DNA from 2 places in the Cupriavidus sp. FW306-1B-F12B genome. Region 2 is predicted to be linked to the other one. Evidence: predicted binding sites of a transcription regulator. Region 2 holds the regulator's gene; the other holds the start of a gene.

Region 1 (3,407 bases), on a different contig from region 2:
CGCAGGCAGCTCATGATGGACGAGGCGTTGGTCATGTCGCGCACCATGAAGTCGATCACATCGTCGCGCGACAGCAGTCCGTACTTGTGGTCGAAGACGTCGGTCAGCTCGGAGATATCGAGCATGGCCCACCAGCCCTGCTCGGCCACCTCGGCCGATTGCGGCAGGAGCGAGGTCTGGTAGTTGACGTCGAGCATGCGCGCAGTGTTCTCCGCGCGCTCGGTGTAGCGGGCCATCCAGAACAGGTGGTCGGCGGTGCGGCTCAGCATGTGGGCTCTCCTGGCGTGGCGGCGGTCGCCATGGCGGTCGTTGCGGCGGTCATCACGTGGTTCGCGTTCATCGTTCCAGCACCCAGGTGTCCTTGGTGCCGCCCCCTTGCGAGGAATTCACCACCAGCGAGCCTTCGCGCAGCGCCACGCGGGTCAGCCCGCCTGGCACCATGCGCACCTCCTTGCCCGACAGCACGAACGGGCGCAGGTCGATATGGCGCGGCGCGATGCCCGACTCCACATAGGTCGGGCAGGTCGACAGCGCCAGCGTCGGCTGCGCGATGTACTGCTCCGGGCGCGCCTTCACCACTTCGCGGAAGGCATCGATCTCGGCCCGCGTGGCGGCCGGGCCGACCAGCATGCCGTAGCCGCCGGCGCCGTGGGTCTCCTTGACCACCAGTTCTTCCATATGGTCCAGCACGTACTGCAGGTCGTCCGGGCGCCGGCACATATAGGTCGGCACGTTGCTGAGGATGGCCTCTTCGCCCAGGTAGAAGCGGATCATGTCGGGCACGTACGGATAGATCGACTTGTCGTCGGCCACGCCCGTGCCGATGGCGTTGCAGATGGTCACGTTGCCGGCGCGGTAGACCGACAGCAGGCCGGCCGCGCCCAGCGAGGAGTCGTGGCGGAACACCAGCGGGTCGAGGAAGTCGTCGTCGACGCGGCGGTAGATCACGTCGACGCGCTGCGGGCCCTGCGTGGTGCGCATGAACAGGTGGTCGTCCTCGACGAAGAGATCGCTGCCTTCGACCAGTTCCACGCCCATCTGCTGCGCCAGGAAGGCATGCTCGAAGTAGGCCGAGTTGTACATGCCCGGCGTCAGCACCACCACGGTGGGATCGGCAATGGCCTGCGGCGACACCCCGCGCAGCATGTCGAGCAACAGGTCAGGATAGTGGGCCACCGGCGCCACGCGGTTGCGCGCGAACAGGTCCGGGAACAACCGCATCATCATCTTGCGGTTTTCCAGCATGTACGACACACCCGAGGGCACGCGCAGGTTGTCTTCCAGCACGTAGAACTCGCCCTCGCCGGCGCGCACCACATCGATGCCGGCCACGTGCGCATAGATGTCGTGCGGCACGTTGACGCCTAGCATCTCGGGCCGGTACTGGGCGTTGTTGTAGATCTGGTCGGGCGGGATCACGCCGGCGCGGATGATGTCCTGGCCGTGGTAGATATCGTGGACAAAGCGGTTGAGCGCGGCCACGCGCTGGCGCAGCCCTTTTTCCAGCAGCGCCCATTCGCTGGCCGGGAAGATGCGCGGGATCACGTCGAACGGAATGGTGCGTTCGGTGCCGCTGTTGGCTTCATCCTTGTCGCCGTAGACGGCAAAGGTAATGCCCACGCGCCGGAAGATCAGGTCGGCCTCGGCGCGCTTGTTGCCCATCGTGCCTTCAGACTGCCGCGCCAGCCAGTCAGCGAAATGCCGGTAATGCGCGCGCACCGCGCCTTCAGGCAATGCCTGCCCCGCCTGGATAACCCATTGCGCCCTGTCCGTGCGCCAGTCCAGCATCTCGTCGAAATACCGCCCCGCCATGATGGCCGTTCCTCCATGTCGCGGGCTTCCGGTGCTACCGCTTCACTGCGACTTCGGGGTCGCTACCGGCTGCCCTGGTTTTGCCCTGGCTTTCCTGTCCCCAGCCCGCCGCGCCTGCCCGTTCGGGACGCTCACGGCGATACTGTCGAGTCACTGGCCCTTTCAGCATACCCGTACCGGCGAAACCCGCAAGCTGGCGGGTGCCGGCCGGCACGGAAAGTGAACTAGCAAGATGTCTGCCAGCGCACGCAAAAACGGCCGCCAGCCAGGCTGGCGGCCGCTTGCGGGCTGCACGGGCACGGGGCCGGCCGGAACGGTCGGCGAGGTCAGCAGGTCAGCGCGCCGCGGCGGCGCCCTGCGGCACCGTGGCCTGCAGGATGGTGGCGACCAGCGCCTCGGGCGACTGGCGGATGTCGAGCACCAGCGCGTCGCTGGGCTCTTCCAGCGTATCGAACTGGCTTTGCAGCAGGTCGGGGTTGAAGAAGTGTTCCGTGCGCGCGGACAGGCGCGTGCCGATCAGCGATGCATCGCCCTTCATGAAGACGAAGGTCACGCCGCCGTCGGGCGGGGTCAGCCGGTCGCGGTAGGCCTGGCGCAGTGCCGAGCAGGTGAACACATGGGTGCGGCCTTCGGCCCGGGCCGCGTCGATGGCTGCGCGCATGGCCGCCAGCCACGGCCAGCGGTCTTCGTCGGTCAGCGGGACGCCGGCGTGCATCTTGGCCTTGTTGGCGTCGCTGTGGAATGCATCGGCGTCATGGAAGCCGCAGCCCAGTCGCTGCGCCAGCAACTGGCCGACCGTGGTCTTGCCGCTGCCGGAAACGCCCATCAGGATATAGATCATGTCTGCTCCGTCGGTCTTGGTATCGGATGGTGTCGCCATCCTTGTCTGTCCTTGTCGGTCCAGCTGGACGTCCTTGCGGCGGCGCAAAGACGCCCGGGGGCGCTGCCGCCCCGCAGGGAACTTCAGGGGAAAATCGGCCTCAGGCCTGGCTATTGTGCGACGGTTTGCGCCGCTGCGGTACGTTGGCGCCCGCCTGCGCCGGCCCCGGCATCCGCCTCGGACAGGTCAAGTGCGCTGCCGCCCTCTTCCGCGATGCGCGCGTGGCGCCGGAACAGGCCGAACAGGCCGCGCCCCAGGCTGAATTGCGCGAAATCGTCGTCCGGCGCCGCGGCCAGCTCGCGCGCCGCGAATTCGCCTTCGTCGCCCAGCCACTGCAGCGTGCCGGCAACGGCATCGACACGGATGCGGTCGCCGTCGCGCACGCGCGCGAGCGCGCCGCCGGCCAGCGCCTCGGGGCCGACGTGGATCACCGCCGGCACCTTGCCCGACGCGCCGGACATGCGGCCGTCGGTCACCAGCGCCACCTTGTGGCCGGCGTCCTGCAGCGCGCCCAGCACCGGGGTCAGGCGGTGCAGCTCGGGCATGCCGTTGGCATTCGGCCCCTGGAAACGCACGACCGCGACCAGGTCGCCGGTCAGCTCGCCCGCATCGAAGGCCGCCTGCAGCGCCTCTTGCGCATCGAACACCCGCACCGGGGCTTCGACCACGCGGTGCTCCGGCGCCACCGCCGAGACCTTGATCACGCCGCGGCCCA
Region 2 (3,407 bases):
GCGAAGGCGTCGACGAATACATCGACGGCTGGGGCGACCGCATCGAGTACGACGGCAAGCAGGAGTACTCCAAGCTGATCGGCAATGCCCGCATGGCGCGCCTGCAGGGCGCCAAGCAGGTCGACGAGATCCGCGGCGCGGTGCTGACCTACGACAGCCGCAAGGAGTTCTACACGGCTGCCGGCGGCGGCAGCGGCGACGCCGCGGCCGCCAATCCGTCCGGCCGCGTACGCGCGGTGCTGTCGCCGCGCCAGGACCAGAAGGCCGGCGCCACGGGCAGCAGCGGCTCGCCGCTGGACCTGAAGCCAGCGCCCGCGCCTGCCAACAAACCCTGACGCCTGGCGCCGGCTGCGTGCATCGCATGCGGCCGGCGCCGGAAACGCCTGAACGCCAGACTGTGCCAATGACCGATACCGCAACCATCGCCGACAAGCCTTCCGTCGAAGCCTCCACCGTCCTTGCCGGCGGCAGCACCCTGGTCGTGCGCCACCTGAAGAAGCGCTATGGCTCGCGCACGGTGGTCAAGGACGTCTCGCTCGACGTGAAGAGCGGCGAGGTGGTCGGCCTGCTCGGGCCCAACGGCGCGGGCAAGACCACGTCGTTCTACATGATCGTGGGCCTGGTGGCGCTGGACGAAGGCGATATCGTGCTCGACGGCGACCACATCAGCGGCCTGCCGATCCACGAGCGCGCGCGCATGGGGCTGTCGTACCTGCCGCAGGAAGCCTCGGTATTCCGCAAGCTCAACGTCGAAGAGAACATCCGCGCGGTGCTGGAGCTGCAGCTGGACAAGGGCAAGCCGCTGGCCAAGGCCGAGATCGAGCGCCGCCTCGATTCGCTGCTCGACGACCTGCAGATCGCGCACCTGCGCAACAACCCGGCGCTGTCGCTGTCGGGCGGCGAGCGCCGCCGCGTGGAAATCGCGCGCGCGCTGGCGTCGTCGCCGCGCTTCATCCTGCTGGACGAACCCTTCGCCGGCGTGGACCCGATCGCCGTGGGCGAGATCCAGCGCATCGTCAGCTTCCTCAAGGCGCGCAATATCGGCGTGCTGATCACCGACCACAACGTGCGCGAGACGCTCGGCATCTGCGACCACGCCTACATCATCAGCGAAGGCACGGTGCTGGCCGCGGGCCAGCCCGAGGAAATCATCGCCAATGACGCAGTGCGGCGCGTCTACCTGGGCGAGAACTTCCGCATGTGATGCAGCGGCCTGCCATGGAGCGGCAGGCCTATTCGCGGGCGCACGTGGGCCTGCCACAGCCAGCAGCGATCAGACCGCATAAGCGATAGCAATTTCCGTTCCAACAACGGAAAGATGCGCATAGAATAGGTCGCATGAAACCGTCGCTACAGCTCCGCCTTTCCCAGCATCTGGCCCTGACCCCGCAACTGCAGCAGTCGATCCGGCTGCTGCAGCTTTCCACGCTGGAACTGCAGCAAGAGGTCGAACAGGCGCTGACGGAAAACCCTCTGCTCGAACGTGAGAACGACTGGATCGAAAGCCCGCTGCGCGTTGCGGCCGACGGCTCGGTCAACCTGCAGAGCGCACCGGCGCCCGCGCCGGCAGAGCCGCAGGGCAATGGCGAGGCCCGCGCCGATGGCGCGGCTGACGACGACAGCTATGGCGACAGCGGCAACGGCGACGACTATGGCAGCGGCGACTGGAGCCTGGACGACTTTGCCCGCCGCCCCCAGGGCGACGAGGATGAAAAAACGCCGATGCAGCTGCGTGAAGCCGAGCCCACGCTGCGCGAGTACCTGATGGAACAGCTCACGCCGCTGAAGATCTCCGCGCGCGACAAGGGCCTGGCCATCTTCCTGATCGAATCACTCGACGATGATGGCTACCTGAGCGCATCGCTTGAGGAAATCTGCACGGAGTTGCCGGAAGAACTCGAGTTCGAGATCGAGGAAGTCCACGCCATCCTCACGCTGCTGCAGAGCTTCGACCCGCCCGGCGTGGGCGCGCGCAACGCCGCCGAGTGCCTGGCCCTGCAGTTGCGGCGCCTGACGCACCCGCAGCGCGAACTGGCCCTGAACATCGTGACCAACCACCTGGAGTTGCTCGCAGTACGCGACTACACGCGGCTGAAGAAGGCGCTGCAGGTCGATGAAGCGGCGCTGAAGTCCGCACACGAACTGATCCGCTCGCTGGCGCCCTACCCCGGCCATGCATACAGCCGCCCGGAGGCGGACTTCGTGGTGCCGGACGTGTTCGTGCGCAAGGGTGGCGGCGGCTGGATCGCGCAGCTCAATCCGGATGTGATGCCGAGGCTGCGCATCAATGACATGTATGCACAAATCCTGCGTGGCGCGAAGGGTGAGTCCGGCACCGCCGGGCTGCAGCAGAAGCTGCAGGAGGCGCGCTGGCTGATCAAGAACATCCAGCAGAGGTTCGACACAATCCTGCGTGTCTCGCAGGCCATTGTCGAGCGTCAAAAGAACTTTTTCAGCCACGGCGAAATCGCCATGCGCCCCTTGGTTTTGCGGGAGATTGCCGATACACTGGGTTTACACGAGTCAACCATCTCCCGGGTGACGACCAATAAATATATGGCAACGCCGATGGGTACTTTCGAACTGAAGTACTTCTTCGGCAGCCACGTGTCCACCGAAACCGGTGGCGCGGCTTCATCAACGGCCATCCGCGCCTTGATCAAGCAACTGATAGGAGCCGAAGACCCGAGGAATCCCCTTTCCGACAGTCGCATTGCCGAACTGCTGGGCGAACAAGGCTTCGTTGTCGCACGCCGCACCGTTGCCAAGTATCGCGAAGCCCTGAAGATCCCCGCAGTCAATCTCCGCAAGTCTTTGTAGCCGAGCCCACCGCCTGCCTGGTGAGGCTCTTTCAGAAGGAGAAGCGCTATGAACTTCAAGATCAGTGGACACCACCTGGACATCACGCCCCCTCTGCGTGAGTACGTGGAAACGAAGCTGGAGCGAATCGTCAGGCATTTCGATCAAGTCATTGGCGTTAGTGTGCTGCTCTCTGTCGACAACCATAAGGAAAAGGACCGGCGTCAGTACGCGGAAATCAATCTACATCTCAAGGGCAAGGACATCTTTGTCGAAGCGCATCACGAAGACCTGTATGCAGCGATCGACGCACTCGTCGACAAGCTGGACCGTCAGGTGATCCGCTACAAGGATCGCGTGCAAGGCCACGACCGCGAAGCGGTCAAGTACCAGATGGCCGCAGCGCAAATGCAGCAATGACCGTGCCCGGCAGCCCCGCAGCGGGCTGCTGAATCAGGATTGAACAGGCAAGCCGCGCCATGAAGCGCGGCTTTTTTGCGCCCTCGCGTTCCCGGTTGCCGCCGGCATGCCGCGCCCGCACTGGCGGCGCGGCCCGGCTGTGGCGCCGGAGCCAATGCTTTTCACCCGAATGAGCAAGGGTGTTCGCA

The links. The regulator sigma-54, encoded in region 2, starts transcription at its own class of promoters, with help from an activator protein. The targets are predictions, from matches to a motif close to TGGCANGNAANCTGCTTT.
Region 1: a site for sigma-54 is predicted at 2,037-2,054, ahead of AC3WLE_RS17975 (circularly permuted type 2 ATP-grasp protein). Genes of this name have one in related genera too.

Annotation. Positions count from the first base shown of each region.
Region 1 is NZ_JBYSXC010000010.1:86,150-89,556, reverse strand. It holds gene AC3WLE_RS17980 (alpha-E domain-containing protein) at 1-269, opposite strand, end outside; gene AC3WLE_RS17975 (circularly permuted type 2 ATP-grasp protein) at 337-1,812, opposite strand; gene AC3WLE_RS17970 (gluconokinase) at 2,147-2,653, opposite strand; gene edd (phosphogluconate dehydratase) at 2,803-3,407, opposite strand, start outside.
Region 2 is NZ_JBYSXC010000009.1:61,787-65,193, reverse strand. It holds gene lptA (lipopolysaccharide transport periplasmic protein LptA) at 1-335, shown strand, start outside; gene lptB (LPS export ABC transporter ATP-binding protein) at 404-1,204, shown strand; gene AC3WLE_RS16650 (RNA polymerase factor sigma-54) at 1,339-2,820, shown strand; gene hpf (ribosome hibernation-promoting factor, HPF/YfiA family) at 2,869-3,219, shown strand.